One region of the Clostridium subterminale genome, then DNA from elsewhere that is predicted to be linked to it. Evidence: riboswitches for the same ligand, from Rfam matches in the RefSeq annotation. Region 1 holds a riboswitch; each other region holds the start of a gene.
What was found. Region 1 has a riboswitch for cobalamin ahead of ABDZ93_RS06580 (energy-coupling factor transporter transmembrane component T). Riboswitches for the same ligand answer to the same signal wherever they lie in the genome.

Region 1 (4,542 bases):
AAATGCTGATGTACTCCCAATAAGAAATCCTTCATAGGGTCCAAATACAAAACCTGATAATGCCACAAGGAATGTTACCGGTTTCACATTTGGTATAGGAGCAAATGCAATCCTAGATAGTGCAGTAAATGCACTTAGAGTTGCAATTACTGCAATCTCCTTTGTACCCAGCATACTTTTCTCAAAGTAAAAATAACTTAAAAACAGTATTCCCAAAACCCCCAATGTAGAAAGTAAAGCAAAACTATTTTGTATATCCTTTTGCAGTGTAAGTATCATAAGAACTAAAATAATAAGGGATGTTATTATTAAACTAATTTTTTTCATTTGCTTGTCCCTCTTTTAGTAAATATTTTTTTCCTTCATCAAGTGTAAAAATCTTCTCATTTACATTCTTAAAAAGTTTATTTATGGAAGTTGTATAGTAAATTCCATGGCTTAGTACCTCATCTCTACTTCCTATTGATACTACTTCTCCATTAAACATAAGGGCAAAATTTTTGCAAAAATCACAGGCAAAATCTACATCATGGGTGACCATAACTATTGTAGTTCCATTATTATTTAAATTTTTAAGAACCCTACCTAATTTATTTTTAACTTCAAGGTCAAGGCCTCTTGTTGGCTCATCAATGAGAAGTATTTTAGGCTTCATCACCAATATAGAACCTATGGCTACCCTCTGTTTTTGACCTCCACTTAAATCCCTTGGATTTTTATCCATAAGTTCATAAATATCTAAATCTTTTAAAACCTTTTCTAATTCTTCCTTATCAAAGGAATTATAATTATCCATTGTAAACTTTAATTCTTCATACACCGTTGATTTTGATATATAATCATTTGGATTCTGTGATACATATCCAATGATACTTGCCATCTTATTAACAGTTAATTTTTTCACTTCATTACCAAATACCTTAATACTACCTTTATACTCTTTAAGCCCAATAAGAGAATTTAAAAGTGTACTCTTACCGGCCCCATTTGCTCCCATAATACCTATGAAATCTCCATTTTCAATATTTAATGAAAGATCTTTTATGGCATGAATTGAATGAAAATAGCAATTTAATTTTTCTATTTCTATTGCATTATTACCATATTCGCAGGCTTGTTTCTTAATATAATTTTTATCTGTTTTTGAATCTAAACACTCTAATCCAATGTCAGAATATTTATCATCGATTTTACATCTAGTTTCTTTGAAATCATTAGGCATGGCATCCCATGAAAGTTTTTTTGTTAACTTCAAATAATCAGGTAAAAAATTAAAAACTTCTTCCTTAGATTCTTTATAAAAATCATACCTACTATTATAAAAATTAACTTTACCCTCATTCATATAGGCAATCTTATCAGCTATATCAAACCATTTATTTACTCGCTGCTCTATAACTATTATTGTTATTCCCAATTCTTCATTTATTTTTCTAATTAGATTCACAATGCTTTCTGCCGCAGAAACATCAAGCTGAGAGGAAGGTTCATCAAAAATAATACATTTTGGCAAATATGCCACTGCAGAGGCTATTGCAACCTTTTGCTTTTGCCCTCCTGATAAAGTTGTTATATCTCTTTCTGCCAGGTCAGTTATTCCTATAAACTCCATGACCTCCCATACACGTCTCTTAATTGTTGATTCACTTACCCCTATATTTTCAAGTCCAAAAGCAATCTCTCGGTGAACCTTATTCATCATTAATTGCTTCTCTGGATCCTGAAAAACCATTGTAACTGTCTTTGCCCTTTCGCTATGGCTCATCTCTTCTAGCGATACTCCATCAATGATAATTCCTCCTGATATGGTACCACCGTAAAAATGAGGAACAGCACCTGTAATTGATTTAGCTAAAGTTGATTTTCCTGAACCCGATTTCCCAACTACTAATAAAACATCTCCTCTACCTAATCCTAAATTTATGTTATTTAAAGATTTCTTTCCTTCTAGAGGATATGAATAACTTAAATTTTCAATCTCTATATATTCCATTGTCTTTCTCCCTACTATATTTTAAAATTAATAATGTAATAGCTAGAATTATCACAAATATTGATGTTGTTCCATAGTTAAATATATTTACTAGACTTATCCCATCATATATTTTGAAATCAACAGCTCCTTTATATTGAGCAAATATATATACTATTAATAAAACTCCGCTTAAAACCATAATAGAAATATCTTTTTTTCTAAACTTCTGTCTGTCATAGGTACTTCTTTCATTACTTAAAAATCCTCTAACAAAAGCTGCTTCCCCTATATCGAAAGAACTTTCCATAGAATTTTCAAGTAATATTGACAATACTGGAACATAGCTTTTAGTCATTTCTCTTGAACTCTTTTTATTAAAATCAACTCCTCTAATTGTATAAATTTCTTTAAGTTTATTTAATCTATCTCTAAGACCAGGAACTAACTTAAAAGCAATAACCAGAGTTAAAGTTGATTTTGGCATCTTGCTTGAAAAATATGAAATTGCCCTATCTGAATCAATAATAAATTCAAAGGATATAAAGAGACTGGCCACTGCAAATAACTTAAGTGCCATTGTTAATGCGTATATCAAAGCCTCCAAGGTAAATTTTTTACTTCCAATTTGAAGTAAAACCATACTACCTTGTGTAACAAATATCATATTTAGAAGAATTATAAATATGGCAAAGGGTATAAAATAAACTAAAACTTTTTTTAATTTATATGTGTTTCCGCTATATATGAATAATGAAAATATATAAAAATATAGAGAGAAAACCACTGCTGGATTATCATTAGAAAAAATTATTATTATTAATGATAAAAATAAAATAATATATGTTAAAACATGAAAATCAAACTTTCTTATTTTAAAACTCAATTTTTCGCCTCCTTTTAATAAATATTAATTTACTACTTATTTCGAATAAATTTAAACGTAAAAAAAGTCCATTTAACTCTAAGTTAAATGGACTTAAATAACATCATAATTACCAATCATATACATCATAAAAATATATAAATACAAAGAATATATTAAAAATATATTTATGTATACATATGTATATAAATATCTTGTGTTACACCACTCCATTCTCCGCAGAGTTTACGTGTTAAAACACAGGCAGGTCTTCTGACTCAGGTTTCATGGTTTTTGTACACCTTCCCAGTTTCCCAGTGGTATAAGTACAAAACTCCACCTTTACAGCGGCGGGACCGTGTAGGATTTACACCTACTTCCCTTTTAATTGATAAAATCAAACCTATATTTCATTATTTACTTTTTATTCATTTTCGCAAATTTTACAAATATGATTATACTACAACAAATATTTACATTCAAGGGGCAAAAGTCAATTGTGAGTAAAATATATTATTTTTAATACTTAATTCCATCCCAGTACATGGTTTCTTGAACAATAGTTTTATCCGATAGATTAACTCCTTCCATTGCCCACTTTTTAAATTCTGGGAATCCTGTTCTATCTACAATATATCCTATATGCTCCTTACCACCTGGGGCATCCTTATCTATATATTCCTTAACATAGTTATAAGTATTACAGATAATTTTTATGATACTTTCCTCATCTACCCAAGCTATAAAATCTTTTGCCATACGTGGATTTTTCTTTCCTGTTCTACCTAAAAGAACAAGCTTGTAATATTTTTCTCTACTTCTAGTCCATGCATCCGTCGGACACGCTATTACACACTCTCCACATCCTATACACTTTTTGTGATCACGTTGAATTTTATAGTTATTCATAGTTAATGCTCCAGTGGATTTCCTTGTACATGCTTTTACGCAAGCTCCGCAGGATACACATTTATTCATATCATATTGTGGTTCGGTCATTCCTATTATTCCAAAGTCATTTAATCTAACTTTTGCGCAGTCATTAGAGCACCCTGTTAATGCCACTTTAAAGTGTAGGTCATTTGGGAATATAGCCTTTTCTATCTTTTTAGCAAACTCTGTTGTATTGTAATTAGCATATGGACAGATATTGTTTCCTACACATGCAGATATATTCCTAGTTCCAGCTGCAGAATAACCCATGCCTTCATCTACTTGATTAATTTCTAATCCTTCGATGATTGGTTGTAGTAAAGCATTTACTTTATCTATATCTTCAAATCTAATACCAGGTACTTCAAATCCTTGTCTCGTAGTAATGTTTACAGTTCCATCACCATATTTTTCTGCAATCTCTTGAACCATAGATAAATACTTAGCATCCATCTTCCCCCCTGGAACACGAATTCTTGATGCAGTAAATCCTCTTGTTTTTGTAACTCTAAAGGCATTCTTTTTAAGTTTTTTAGTGTTTATATCCATATCCTCACCTCCAATTAATCTATTAGCTCTTTACCCTTTGTATAGTTAAATACAGGGCCATCTAAGCAAATATAAGTATCATCTATTTTACAGTGTCCACATTTTCCAATTCCACAACACATTTTTCTCTCTTGAGAAATCCAAATATTCTTCTCTGGAATTCCTCTCTTTAAGAATTCTGCCACAGTAAATTTCATCATGATTGGTGGTCCTACTACAACTA
Region 2 (4,542 bases), on a different contig from region 1:
ACCATAAATAAAGAAGTCCACTTCAATTTACTATTATTAGGGAAGTGTTTTCTTAGCCACTTTTCTAGAGCACCAATAAGCTTTCCAATATATATAATAGGATGTGGTAGCCAACTAGGATCACCTAAAATAAAGTCTAAGATAGCTGCTAAAAATACACAAAGTATATTTAAAGATATATGAAAATTAATCATAATAATATCTCCTATTACCTATTTAAGCCCATTATTTTATATATTTTATCCATGTCTATAGACGATCTTACAAGGTCAGCTAGTTTATCTAATTCCTTTTCTCTTAAGTGCTCATAAGGCATAGAAGCCTTCTCTTCAATCCCCTTATTTCTTCTTAATTCATTAATAATATGTTGTCTAAATTCAACCCCATCAAAAACGCCATGAATATAGGTTCCCATCACATTTCCTTTATCATTTACTACCCCATCTAAATGATTAGTCTCTTCATTATTACTCTTATTTATAGTAATAAGGTTTTTACCTTCATCCATAATTGTAGTTTTTCCCATGTGTATTTCATATCCATATATATTTAAAGGAGTGTTATTGTTTATTAAGTCCTTTGCTATGATACCATTAACTCTAGTAGTAACCTTTTTCTCTTCAAATACTGTTTTTATAGGTAAAAGATCTAATCCATCCATAAACTCTAGTAAAGTTTCAATCCCATAAGGATCTTCTAGTACTTTACCTAGCATTTGATATCCACCACATATACCTATAATTTTTCCATTACCCTCATATTCTCTAATCTTGTTATATAAACCTGATTTTTTTAGATATTCTAAGTCTCCTAGTGTATTTTTAGTTCCAGGAATTATAACTAAATCAGGAGTTTTAAATTCGTTTACAGTTTCCACATATCTTACAGAAACATCTGGTTCTATAGATAATGCATCAAAATCAGTAAAGTTTGATATATGTGGCAATCTTATAATAGCTATATCTATTTTATCTGTGATGTTCTTATTAAGGTCAACAGCTCCATCTTCATCTTCTAAATCTAATTTAAAATATGGAACAACCCCTAAGCAATCTCTATGAGTTAGCTCCTCTAAACTATCAACTCCTGGTTTAAGTAAAGATATATCTCCTCTAAACTTATTTATAATAGTTCCCTTAACTCTGTCCTTCTCAGCATCACTAAGGAGCATAATAGTACCTAATAAAGATGCAAATACGCCTCCCTTATCGATATCACCTACAAGTAAAACAGGCGCATCTATTAGTTCAGCCATACCCATATTAACAATATCATTATCTCTTAAATTTATTTCTGCAGGGCTTCCTGCACCTTCCATAACAATAATATCAAATTGATTTTCCAATTCTTCAAAAGCAGATTTTAAATCATCCTTGAATTTAACTTTTAAATTATGATATTCCTTTGCATTAGAGTAACCATAGACTTCTCCATTAAAAATTATTTGACAATTTTTATCTGTAGTTGGTTTTAGCAGAATAGGATTCATATATACCTGTGGTTCAAGACCAGCAGCGTAAGCTTGTAACACTTGGGCACGCCCCATTTCTTTTCCATCCAGTGTTATATATGAGTTAAGAGACATATTTTGTGACTTATACGGGCATACCGAATATCCGTCTTGTTTAAATATTCTACATAATGCAGTTACTAGTATGCTTTTCCCTACAGAAGAAGCTGTACCTTGAATCATTATTTTAGCCATTTACTATACCTTCTTTCTATCTAAATAAAATAAAAAAGCAAGGAAGAAAAGCTCCCTTGCCCAAATAAATAAAAAATTTCCATCTTAGTAAAATAAGAATATAAGTTTAAATATAAGTAAGATAAAACTTACAAAATTTTTTAATTTTCTTATACATATTAACTTAGCCACTAAAATAGCTCATTTCCCTCCGAAAGCTTACATTTAGGCAGGTCTCCTGGCTTATGAATCATTCTAACCTCACCTTCCCCTATGAAGAGTGGTATTTTGAGGGTCGTCATCATTTACAGTAGCGGGGGCTGCTATGGATTTTAACCATATTCCCTTTTCACTTTTAAAAAGCACCTAAAATACTATTTGATTTTCAATCATAATTATAAGAGGTTTAAACAAATAAGTCAATATAATCTAAATATTACTTATGTATTCATCCTTATATTTTTAAATAATATAAATACCTAGCAGATAAAATGCCAGGTATTTACTTATTGCAAGTAATTTACTTATATAGTGGAATTTTATCACAAAGAGCTTTAACTCTTTCCTTAGCTGGTGATAAATCATTATCTCTATTATCAATTGCCCAATTCATTATATCAGCAATTTCAATCATTTCATCTTTTCCAAAACCTCTAGTAGTAGTAGCTGGAGTACCTATTCTAATACCACTAGTTACAAATGGGCTTTGTGTTTCAAAAGGTATTGTATTTTTATTTACAGTAATTCCAACCTCATCTAATAGATGTTCTGCTGCTTTTCCTGTAATATCTTTATTTCTTAAATCCAATAGAATTAAATGATTATCAGTACCATCAGATACTAAATTAAATCCTCTCTCTTTTAATGCATTTGCAAGGGTTTTAGCATTTTCTAAAACTTTTTGCTGATATTCTTTGAAAGATGGATCTAGAGCCTCTTTAAAGCAAATAGCTTTAGCCGCAATAGTATGCATTAATGGACCACCTTGTATTCCTGGGAATATAGTTTTATCTACTAGTTTTGCATACTTTTCTTTACAAAGTATTGCTCCCCCTCTTGGTCCTCTTAAAGTTTTATGAGTTGTTGTTGTAATAAAATCTGCATATGGTGCTGGACTAGGATGAACCCCTGCTGCAATAAGTCCAGCAATATGAGCCATATCTACCATCATATATGCACCTATTTCATCACAAATTGCTCTTATTTTATCAAATTCTATTATTCTTGGATAAGCACTAGCTCCTGCAACTATCATTTTAGGTTTTTCTTCCAAAGCAACAGTTCTTAATGCCTCATAATCAATAAATCCATCTTCACCTACTCCATAAGATATAAATTTATATAACTTTCCAGAAAAATTAACTGAACTTCCATGAGTTAAGTGTCCACCATCAGATAAATTCATTCCTAATACTTTATCTCCTGGTTCTAATACGCTCATATAAACTGCCATATTAGCTTGAGAGCCTGAATGAGGTTGAACGTTGGCATGATCTGCGCCAAATAGTTTACACATTCTATCTCTAGCAATGTTTTCAGCAATGTCTACACATTCGCAACCACCATAATATCTTTTTCCCGGATAGCCTTCTGCATATTTGTTTGTAAGAGTTGACCCCATGGCTTCTCTTACAGCCTCACTTGTAAAGTTTTCTGAAGCGATAAGTTCAATTTTACTTTCCTGCCTAGCAGTTTCAAGGCAAATTGCTTCATAAATTTCTGAATCAATGTTTTTTACATGTTCTAAGTTCATACATACTCCTCCTGCAGTTAAAATTAGTTATTTTTGGTGGAACCATGTAAAAGCTTCTCTAACCATTTTTTTCTTTTATGTTAGGTGAAGCCTTAGTACTTAGTTTTGCAGTACATATAGTAACAATATAACCACCAGATCCTTTACATATCATTATAACATTACTTTTCATGTTATACCTACTCCATTTTTAATTATTTACAAATTATTTTTGTTAAGTATAAATATAGAATCCTATTTACAAAAAAGATCCCTTGAATAATTACTATATGTCTATCTTTTAAAATATTATTTAACCTAATTCAATAATTCTTTTTATCTATATAATTGAATAAATTATCTATGTTGTTATATAATTTATTTAGTAAATAACTATATGGAGGAATGATATGGAAATTCATATATTTCTAAAAGGGAAAAAAGAAGCTGAAATTTTTAAGGGAGATAGAATTGATGTCCTTGATTTTGAAATGGGTGGAGTTAAATATAAACAAGTGAGATACTTTAGAAATGGATTTAGTAAAAGTGAATTAATTGAATCTAGTATAATTGATAAAATAATTAAAAAGTAGAGGAAGCTTTAAAATGCTCCTCTTCTTTTTTAATATATAACATTATTTAGTTTAATACTATTTCTTTAATTATGGTGCCGTCTAATGTTTTTATATAGAACGTATCTCCCGCTACAACTCCATAGCTATGAGGATTATTTTCCTTTGGATAAGATATAGAACCTGGATTAATTATTGAAATACCCTCTTTTATGCTAAGCCCTAGTATATGTGTATGCCCATGTAACATTATATCTTCTGTAGATATATTCGGCATATTATTCTCATTATATATATGTCCATGAGTTAGAAAAAATCTTTTGTTGTTATATAAAACTACAGAATAATCCCCCATACATGGAAAATCTAATAACATTTGATCAACTTCCGAATCACAGTTTCCACGCACTGCAATTATTTTATGACTATATTCATTTAATATCTCTGCTACATCTTTAGGATTATACTCTTCAGGTAATGGATTTCTTGGCCCATGATAAAGTATATCTCCAAGAATTAATAAATAATCCCCCTCTTCTCTATTAAATATTTCT
Region 3 (4,542 bases), on a different contig from region 1:
TATTAAATTCAAATATTATTTACATAGGTCAATGATTACTTGAGTAAATATTTTAGCACTAAGTAGAAGTTCATCTACTACTGCAAACTCATCATCACCATGTAAATTATTATCAGTACCTGGCATTGTGCATCCAAAGGCTACTCCATTCTTAATATGATGAACATATGTACCTCCTCCTATGGCTATGCATTCACCTTTTTGTCCACTATACTCCTCATAACATTTCAAAAGTGTTTGTATAAATTCAGAATTCTCATCAACATGATGAGCTGAAAACATATCATCCTTAGATAAGATTATATTATCCTTTGCCATATTGTCTCTTAGAACATCACGTAGATTTTCATTAGTTGCACAAAGTGGCGCTCTACAATCAAAGGTTCCCATTAATTCTGTAGTAGTATATTTAAATATATTTAAAGTTATGGTTAATTCCCCAGAAAGTTCATCACTCATCTTAACACCACAAGCTTCTCCCTTGAAATCTCCATGTGGGAATAACTTTTTAACAGCACATAGCTTATTAAATCCTTCACTATTAGCACATGGCATAGATGTAAGTAATTCTAACATTCCTGTAAGAGCATTGTTTCCATTTTCAGGAGTAGATGCATGTGCTCCAGCTCCCTTAGCCTTTATAACCCAACTTTCACCATCTTTATCAAATGTGAATTTTAAATTTGTACTTTTTGATGCATTTACACAGTATTTATTTATTTCTTTCTCTGAGAAGCCCTCTACCACTGCAATTGCAGTATCTGGAACTACATTAACCTTTACTCCACTTGTCATAGAAATTACTCTTGGAAGGTTGTTATCTTCTTCAAATTTACTTTCAAAAGGACTATGTAGTCCTCCCTTTTCAATATTTATAACAGGAAAATCTGCATCAGGTGAAAAAGTCATAGGTGCTTCATTCTCTTTTTTATAGTAATATGCTATGTCAGAGCTTCCACATTCCTCATCTGTACCTAAAATAAGACGAACATTTTTACTTAAAGGTATATTTAAATCTTTAACAGCCTTTAAAGCATACAAGGCTGCTAGTGCTGGTCCTTTATCATCAGCTGAGCCTCTTCCATATAATCTGCCATCCTTTATTATTGGTTCAAAAGGTTTTGTAACTGTCCAATCATCACTAACAGGCACTACATCTAGATGAGCTAAAATATCTAATTGTTTTTCTTTATCATTAAAATCAATAGCACCTACATAATTATCATAATTTTTAGTGTTAAATCCCATGCTTTCTGCTAGAGTTAGAGCAGACTCTAGAGCCTTTGCAGGACCTTCACCAAAAGGCATACCTTCTTTTGCCTCTGATCTATCACTTCTTATTCTTATTAAATCACATATGTCATTTAACATTTCATCTTTATGATTTTGAAAATACTCTTCTATTTGATTTTTATACATCCAAATCCCACCTTTATTTTAAAATTTAACTATAATTCCATTCTAATACTAAAATTGTTTTATTTCCATAGATGTCACAGTTAATTTACTCTTTAAGGCATCTGAAAATAAATAATAAGTCAAAGATGAGAAGTATATTTTGAGTTAGACAAGGAAACAGGTTCTGCAGATAGTAGCACTATCTAATGGTTCTATTGACGCAGTATAAGACAAAATAGACGAGCATTATGACTTATTTATTTTTTGAAGATACCTAATGTTTATTACAAATTTATTAATATTTATTCTATATCCTATAAATATAAAATATAATATATATAATTAATTATATAAGTATACTATTTAGTTTTTATGATACAAGTAGTATTACTTACATTTTAAGTATAAGGAGAATTTAAGATGTCAAAGAAATTTTTTAAAAAGTTAGCTATAACTTTAGGTATTCTCACATGTATATCTATACCTACAACTGCCTTTGCAGATATTCATGGTGAATACCCAAGTGGTGAAATTCTAAGTTTTGGTTCAGATTTAAGTGATAGTCAAGAAGCTCAATTAAGAGAATACTTTAAAGCTCCAGACAATATTGAAGCTATATATGTAGACAGTAAAATGGCAATAAAACAATTTGGACTTGATGAAAAGGAATTAACCAATTTTACAGGTGGATGGTATTCCAGTGCCTATGTTAAGCTATTACAAAAAGAAAATGGCGTAACAGTAAACTCTTCTAACTTAACTCTAGTAACTAATGATATGCTTGCCAATGCATTAATTACTTCTGGTATATTGAATGCAGAGGTTACAGCCTCAGCTCCTTTTGAGGTAACTGGAGAATCAGCCCTTGCTGGAATTCTAGCTGGTGCTGAGAATATAATGGGTGGTGAATTATCTACACCTAATAAGCAAGCTGCTCAAAAGGAAATAGATGTATCCCTAGATTTAGCTGAAGAAATAGGTGATACAGAAGCTTCTGCAATCATCAATGAAGTTAAGACAGCCGTTATAAAAGACAAGCCGTCTAGTGAAGAAGAAATTAAGAAAATTGTTGAGAAGGTTGAAAATAAATATGATGTAGATATAAGTGCTACTATTCAAAACAATATGGTTTCATTAATGTCTGATATAAACAACCTAGACTTAGACTATTCTAAGCTTAAGGATACCTTAGATAAAAGTGCATCTAAGTTTAAAGATGAGATGGCATCTCTAGGAAAAGAACTTAAGGATTCAGGCTTCTTTGATAAACTATTTAACTGGATTAGCGAATTCTTCAGTTCACTTTTCAACTAAAATGAAGGCTAAATTATAAAAATAAACCGCACCTTTTAAGGTACGGTTTATTTTTTATAGTTTGTTAGTAAACTCTATCATATGGTCATATAATTTATCTATGTTGTCATGGTTATCCACGTAGAATTTATATAGTTCATTATAGGATACATTCTTTATAGACTCGTCACATTTTCTAAAATTTTTCAAATAGTTGTAAAATTCAGATGATATCTGCGGAAAAAATCCAGCATCTACTGATTTGTCTATACTTACACTATATAAATTTTCATTATAAGGCTCGCTTATGGTTACTAAGCATTTACTCATATATTTTCCTAAAAGTTCTATAAACTTAGTAAATTCTGTCTTGAAGTTCTCTTCCGAAAAATCTATTTTCTCATTGTTTGTATCTATAATATTATCTAGGTTTTTTAAAACCTTTGGTACTTCTGATATAACTAGTAATAAACTTTCCTTATCAAATTGTGCTCTTTTCATATACAATCACTCCTTGCTAATAATTTAAATTTAATGCTTTATTACTGCTAAAATAAAAAACCTCTTAGCTACTAAAACTAAAAGGTCTTAAATCTTATTTATCATAGATTAAATCACACCCTTCCATCTCTCGTAGAATTATAGCGTAAAAAATAGGCAAGTATTCTGGCTTGAGTATCATTATTTTCTTCTGCCTTCCCATAAAAACAGTGGCATATTAGAAGAAAACTCCTCTCTTACAGCGGCGGGACCGCGTGGGATTTGCACCCAACTTCTCTTTTAATCAGCTATAAAAGAATATAACTGAACCCATCTTCCATAATATTCAATTGTTAATATCATATTATACCTTTCTTATTTTCATGTCAAACTATTAATTATAACTCTAACTATTGTTTTTCTTCCAAATTAGAAGTTTTAGTAGTTATTTTAATGTTTATTGTTAAATATCTAAATTTAACTAGCTATTTCTAATATTATATAACATATCCCTAATCTTTTTATCACTATATTCTTCTAATTTCAATAACTCATCATATGGATTTCCATCAATACCTAAATATTTTGCAAAAGCTGGTTCTGTTTTTAAGCCACTTTTCTTAAGGATAACAATCTCTTCTCTAGTTCTTTCTCCACCTAATCTAAGTATTCTATCTTCCACTACCATATGCCTATAGCCATTCTGCTTACAACTATTCAATGACTGAGCATATATTTCTATTTCAATATCTTCCACATAAAAATTTACAGTTAATATTGTCTCATTATCTGTACTATTATTACTTATATGAAGCTTGCTGAACATAGAATACTTATTTTCTACTATCTTCTGAAATTCCTTAAAATCATAAACTTCACATACTATATCTAAATCACTGTTTTCTATATCAATATTAATTGGTATAGTTCCTACTAATATTGGATCAAACTTTCTTAAAACATTAAATATATCTAGTTCCTTAAGTACTTTATATGCATTTTGTTGTTTTATATTACCTTGTTTAAGGTAGTTTATATTTGTAAAATCTTTATTCTTCATACTAATCTAGTTTTCATCCTTCTCTAAGAAATTTTCACTAATAAAAGCTGCTACACCATCCTCATCATTACTTCCTGTAATATGTGATGCACAATCTAAAATTTCTTTAATTGCATTTGATACTGCTATACCTTGTCCACAATGTTTTATCATTCCTATGTCATTAATATCATCACCAAATGCAGCTATCTCTTCCAGGCTAATATTTAAATATTTAGCTATCTCATTAATAGCATTAAATTTTGTTGCCTCTCTATGAGCAAATCTACACCAATTTTCTCCAACGAAAATTAGAAAACTACATTGTGGAT
Region 4 (4,542 bases), on a different contig from region 1:
AGGTTTAGAGTTCTATATTGGGTCATAAAGAATAATGTTCCTATAAAAATAATAGGAAGTATAAAAGAAATTTCATTCCAATTAGCACCAGCCAGACTACCCATAAGCCAAAAACTGATATCCTTCAATCCCTGAGCATCATTGGTAATATAAACTATAAAGCTTGAAAAGGCACTGCATACAGAGCTAAGAGCCATTCCAGAAAGAAGCAGTTTTACAGAATTAGTTCGTCCACCTATATTAGAAAGCTTTAAAACTAACATTGAAATAGTAAAAGCACCTATAAATCCCATTATTCCAATATAACTGCTACCAAGACTTGTTCCAATACCGAGGATAATTGCTAAGGTAGCACCAAGAGAGGCTCCTGAGGATATTCCAAGGATATAAGGGTCAGCTAAAGGATTTTTAGCAATAGCCTGCATTACAATACCAACTACGGATAATCCCATTCCAACGGCTATGGCTAAAACTATTCTAGGCATTCTAATCAACCATATAACATCTATTTTGGAAGTGCTCATAGAGATCTCACCTATATTAAAGAGTTTATAAAGAATAATACTATATACTTCTTTTATTGATATATTTACAGAACCAATGGCAACAGCTAGTCCTATTGAGGAAATAAGTATTATTAAAAGAACAAGAGAAGTACCTATATAAATAGGCATTTCCTTAAAAATATTAGAATCTTTAAATTTATTTTTATTTTTCATCGTCATAGTATTATTTACCTAAGGTTCCATATAAACCTTCAGAGAAAGTATTTATTCCATCTATAGTTCTGATACCACTAGAATACATTTCTCCTAAAGATATAGGATATACTCTTTTATTTTTAACAGCTGAAAGTGTTTGAAGAGATTCATCTTTCAAAATTTTATCTACTTCTTGTTGAGGAACATTATCATCACCTCTATCCATATATACTACAAATATACAATCAGGATTTAGATTTATTAAATCTTCGTTACCAATGCTATTTCCTTCAGGACTAAGTAAATTGGCACCAAGTTTTGTTATCATATCACCAGCTAAGGTACTAGCTCCATAAGTACTGATTTTATCCTTGGAGAACTCTAAAACTAAAGCATTTTGTTTTTCTTTACCCTTAACTGAATTAGATGTGTTTTCAACAGCCTCAGTAATTTTATTTACTAGTTCTTGCGCTTTATCTTCAACGTTGAAAATTTTTCCTAAGTTTAATATGTCAGTAATTTCATTATCAATAGTTTTCTCTTTAGCTACACCACTATTTAAAGACATATATGTATTAATACCATTTTCATTCCAGTAAGATACATCACCAAGACTTTTATCTTTAAAAAGGGAATACCAGCCAAGAATAAAGTCTGGTTCGGACATAACTACAGTTTCTTTAGATGGAGTAAACTCTTTTAAATAATTAACTTTTTCAAAAGCAGCTTTGTATTCTTCTTTTACAGGATGGTCAAGACCAGCAGCAGCTACTATTTTATCCTCAAGACCTAGAGCAAGAAGAGTTTCTATAGAGTTCTGATATACAGCAAAAACTTTTTCAGGTGCTTTATTAAAAGTTAGTTTTATAGGTTCTTTTTTGAAGTTATAAGTTTCAATTGTTACTGGATAATGAGAATCTGCGCTTTCATTTTGAGATGAATTAGAATTTTCTTTTGAAGTGTTTTTATTAGAGCTTCCATTACTACAACCTACAAGACTAAGGATAAGTAGCAAGCTTAATAAAATTGAAGTGATTTTTTTTAAGTGTTTCATTTGAATTCTCCTTTACTATTCCAATTATAATTAGTTAAATGTTATAATTTGTTATGAATACATAAGGATACTCTAAGTAAAACCATAGACAATACAACGTAGTTACTATGATTGATTAATATCACTCCTTACTCGAAGAGTATCGATATTTTAATATTGGAAAGTATCCTGACTTATAGATCATAATATTAACTAGCCTTCCCAAATCAATGACTCAGTGACTTAATTTAGTTAATACTCCCTAATTACAGTAGCGGTACTGTGTGGAAATTTCATCCATCTTCCTTTAAATTAACCAATATTATTCATATGCTATTATACCTAAACAAATCATACTCTATCATAATTGAGAAATCTTGTCAATGAATAAGGTGGAATAAATCTGTAAGTTGAGATAGTATTTGAATATATTGTTGAAAATAACAAAGAATAAAAGTATATGGTACATCAATGGCTGAGAATAAAGAATGAATATCAAATAATAAATATTGATTAACAAATATTATTAGGTTATAATGGAAATATATAAAATAAGAGATTATAGGAGGAATATAAAATGGCAACAGAAAAAATCGTATGTCTATGTAATGGAGTTACTTATGCTGCAGTAAGAGAGGCAATGGCTCAAGGAGCTAGATCAGTAGAAGATATTCAAGCTGCTACGGGAGCAGGAGATGTTTGTGGTGGATGCATTGAGAGAATTGAAAAAATATTAGGAGATGTATGCACATGTAGAAATGTCTCTACTAAAGAAGTAGTAAAAGCAATACAAAATGGAGATGATACTGTAGAAAAGGTAGGGGTAACTACAGGAGCAGGAACAGCATGTGGAAAATGTAAATGCGTTATTGAAAGTTTAATTAGCTCAAATAAGTAACACATATTACCATAGAAATAATTTAATTCATCAATTCTTATAAGAGATATGTATAAAAACCAAAAATATAGTGTATTGAAATGTAATTTATAGCAATACTATTAAAGAATAATTACATTATATATGATTAACAACATTAATCATATATGTCTATATTAAGGAGGAAGAGTAAATGTCAGAAAATAGAATTGTATGTACTTGTCAAGATGTAGACTATAACACTATTAAGAAGGCTATTGAAGATGGTGCTCAAACAGTAGATGATATAATGGAAGCTACTGGAGCAGGAACTGTTTGTGGAGCATGTATTAGTGAAATAGAAGAAATTCTTCAAGAAGTAAAAAAATAATTAATATGAATTTTTAGGTCTATATTGATATAACTACTTTTCATATCAATATAGACCTAAATTAATTTTTATAATTATTAGTTTTTCATCTGATTTTTAATATCATTCTTTATTTCTTTGGCTATTTCCTTTCCTCCAACCATAGCTTTATTGTAAATATTTTTAGCTAATTGACCTTCATCTCTAACCTCATCTTTCATTTGGTTTTTAAGGTCGCGAACAAATTTTTTTTCTGAAATAAATTCCTTAATATCGTCTTTCTTTTCACCATATTGAATTTTCATTCCATTATACATATCCTTAACTTCACCAGTAACTTTATTCATACCAGCTTTAACGTCTTCACCTATTCTGTTCATAAAAAATCTCCTTTCTTAACAATATTCTAAGTGATAATAGAAATGATTATTAACAGAATTAAAAGAAACATAAAATTTAATTCTATTTTCTATATAGTTTACTCAAAATGCATAATAATATTTAATGAATTTAATGGATATAGAAAATTAAATAGATTTAGTATATAAATTAGACTATGAGAAAAAATATTATATATGTATTATAAAGTAATAATATTTAAAAAAAGTAATATGTGTATTTAAAAAACACAGCTAATGTGGTATACTAAAAATGAATTAGGTATACATACCTTAAGTTGATATACATTTTGTGAAGTAAATTATACATAAAGCTAAGAGCGCTAACTATAAAGAAGCAGATAATAATCAACATAGTTAAATTTTTAACTATGTTGATTAAGAGTGTTGTAATTAGATAACAACAAATAGCTACATTAAAAAATATAACTATTTGCTGATATAAAGAAATCCATATATTCATCAAGGGGGGAAAGAAAATGTTTAAAAAATTTACGAATGGTTGTGTTAAATTAGTTCAAAATTACCTACCAGATCCATTTTTATTTTGTATCATTTTAACTTTCATGATCTTTATTTCAGGTGTTCTATTTACAGGACAATCTCCATTATCTATGATTATTCATTGGACAAATGGATTTTGGAGTTTATTAGCATTTGCAATGCAAATGGCATTAGTTCTTGTTTTTGGACATACTTTAGCTAGTGCACCAGCATTTAAAAAGATTACAAAAAAACTAGCTAGAATACCTAAAACTCCAACTCAAGCAATACTTTTAGTTACTTTTGTATCATCTATAGCATGCATATTGAACTGGGGATTTGGTTTAGTTATAGGAGCAATATTTGCAAAGGAACTTGCTAAGGAAGTTGATGGTGTTGATTATAGGCTTCTAATAGCTTCAGCATATTCAGGATTCTTATTATGGCATGCTGGATTATCAGCATCAATTCCATTAACTCTTGCTACGGGGGGGGAATCTCTAGTTACAGCTACAGCAGGAGCAGTAAGTGCTGCAGGAGTACCAACTAGCGAAACTATATTTTCACTATTTAATTTAGTTATAGTAGGAGTTTTAGTAGTAACTCTACCACTTATAAATAGAGCTATGCATCCAGATAAAGGAAATGTTGTAGTTATAGATAGGAACTTATTAAAGGATGAAGAAGAGTTCATAGAGATG

Region 2: linked by a shared signal. The riboswitch ahead of ABDZ93_RS02000 (cobyric acid synthase) and the one ahead of ABDZ93_RS06580 (energy-coupling factor transporter transmembrane component T) in region 1 are both predicted to bind cobalamin.
Region 3: linked by a shared signal. The riboswitch ahead of ABDZ93_RS08655 (hypothetical protein) and the one ahead of ABDZ93_RS06580 (energy-coupling factor transporter transmembrane component T) in region 1 are both predicted to bind cobalamin.
Region 4: linked by a shared signal. The riboswitch ahead of ABDZ93_RS10405 (ABC transporter substrate-binding protein) and the one ahead of ABDZ93_RS06580 (energy-coupling factor transporter transmembrane component T) in region 1 are both predicted to bind cobalamin.

The regions. Positions count from the first base shown of each region.
Region 1 covers NZ_BAAACI010000002.1:153,109-157,650, forward strand. Annotated here, with positions in the region: gene ABDZ93_RS06570 (ECF transporter S component) at 1-327, opposite strand, end outside; gene ABDZ93_RS06575 (ABC transporter ATP-binding protein) at 314-1,993, opposite strand; gene ABDZ93_RS06580 (energy-coupling factor transporter transmembrane component T) at 1,974-2,858, opposite strand; cobalamin riboswitch at 3,084-3,259, opposite strand; gene asrC (sulfite reductase subunit C) at 3,357-4,319, opposite strand; gene asrB (anaerobic sulfite reductase subunit AsrB) at 4,334-4,542, opposite strand, start outside.
Region 2 covers NZ_BAAACI010000001.1:371,034-375,575, forward strand. Annotated here, with positions in the region: gene cbiB (adenosylcobinamide-phosphate synthase CbiB) at 1-167, opposite strand, end outside; gene ABDZ93_RS02000 (cobyric acid synthase) at 209-1,705, opposite strand; cobalamin riboswitch at 1,896-2,069, opposite strand; gene glyA (serine hydroxymethyltransferase) at 2,205-3,437, opposite strand; gene ABDZ93_RS02010 (hypothetical protein) at 3,827-4,009, shown strand; gene yfcE (phosphodiesterase) at 4,056-4,542, opposite strand, start outside.
Region 3 covers NZ_BAAACI010000005.1:243,474-248,015, reverse strand. Annotated here, with positions in the region: gene pepV (dipeptidase PepV) at 16-1,419, opposite strand; gene ABDZ93_RS08660 (DUF1002 domain-containing protein) at 1,819-2,712, shown strand; gene ABDZ93_RS08655 (hypothetical protein) at 2,767-3,192, opposite strand; cobalamin riboswitch at 3,331-3,520, opposite strand; gene ABDZ93_RS08650 (DUF4269 domain-containing protein) at 3,653-4,231, opposite strand; gene ABDZ93_RS08645 (HAD family hydrolase) at 4,238-4,542, opposite strand, start outside.
Region 4 covers NZ_BAAACI010000006.1:314,487-319,028, forward strand. Annotated here, with positions in the region: gene ABDZ93_RS10400 (FecCD family ABC transporter permease) at 1-719, opposite strand, end outside; gene ABDZ93_RS10405 (ABC transporter substrate-binding protein) at 730-1,755, opposite strand; cobalamin riboswitch at 1,897-2,070, opposite strand; gene ABDZ93_RS10410 ((2Fe-2S)-binding protein) at 2,312-2,632, shown strand; gene ABDZ93_RS10415 ((2Fe-2S)-binding protein) at 2,805-2,981, shown strand; gene ABDZ93_RS10420 (hypothetical protein) at 3,059-3,340, opposite strand; gene ABDZ93_RS10425 (short-chain fatty acid transporter) at 3,838-4,542, shown strand, end outside.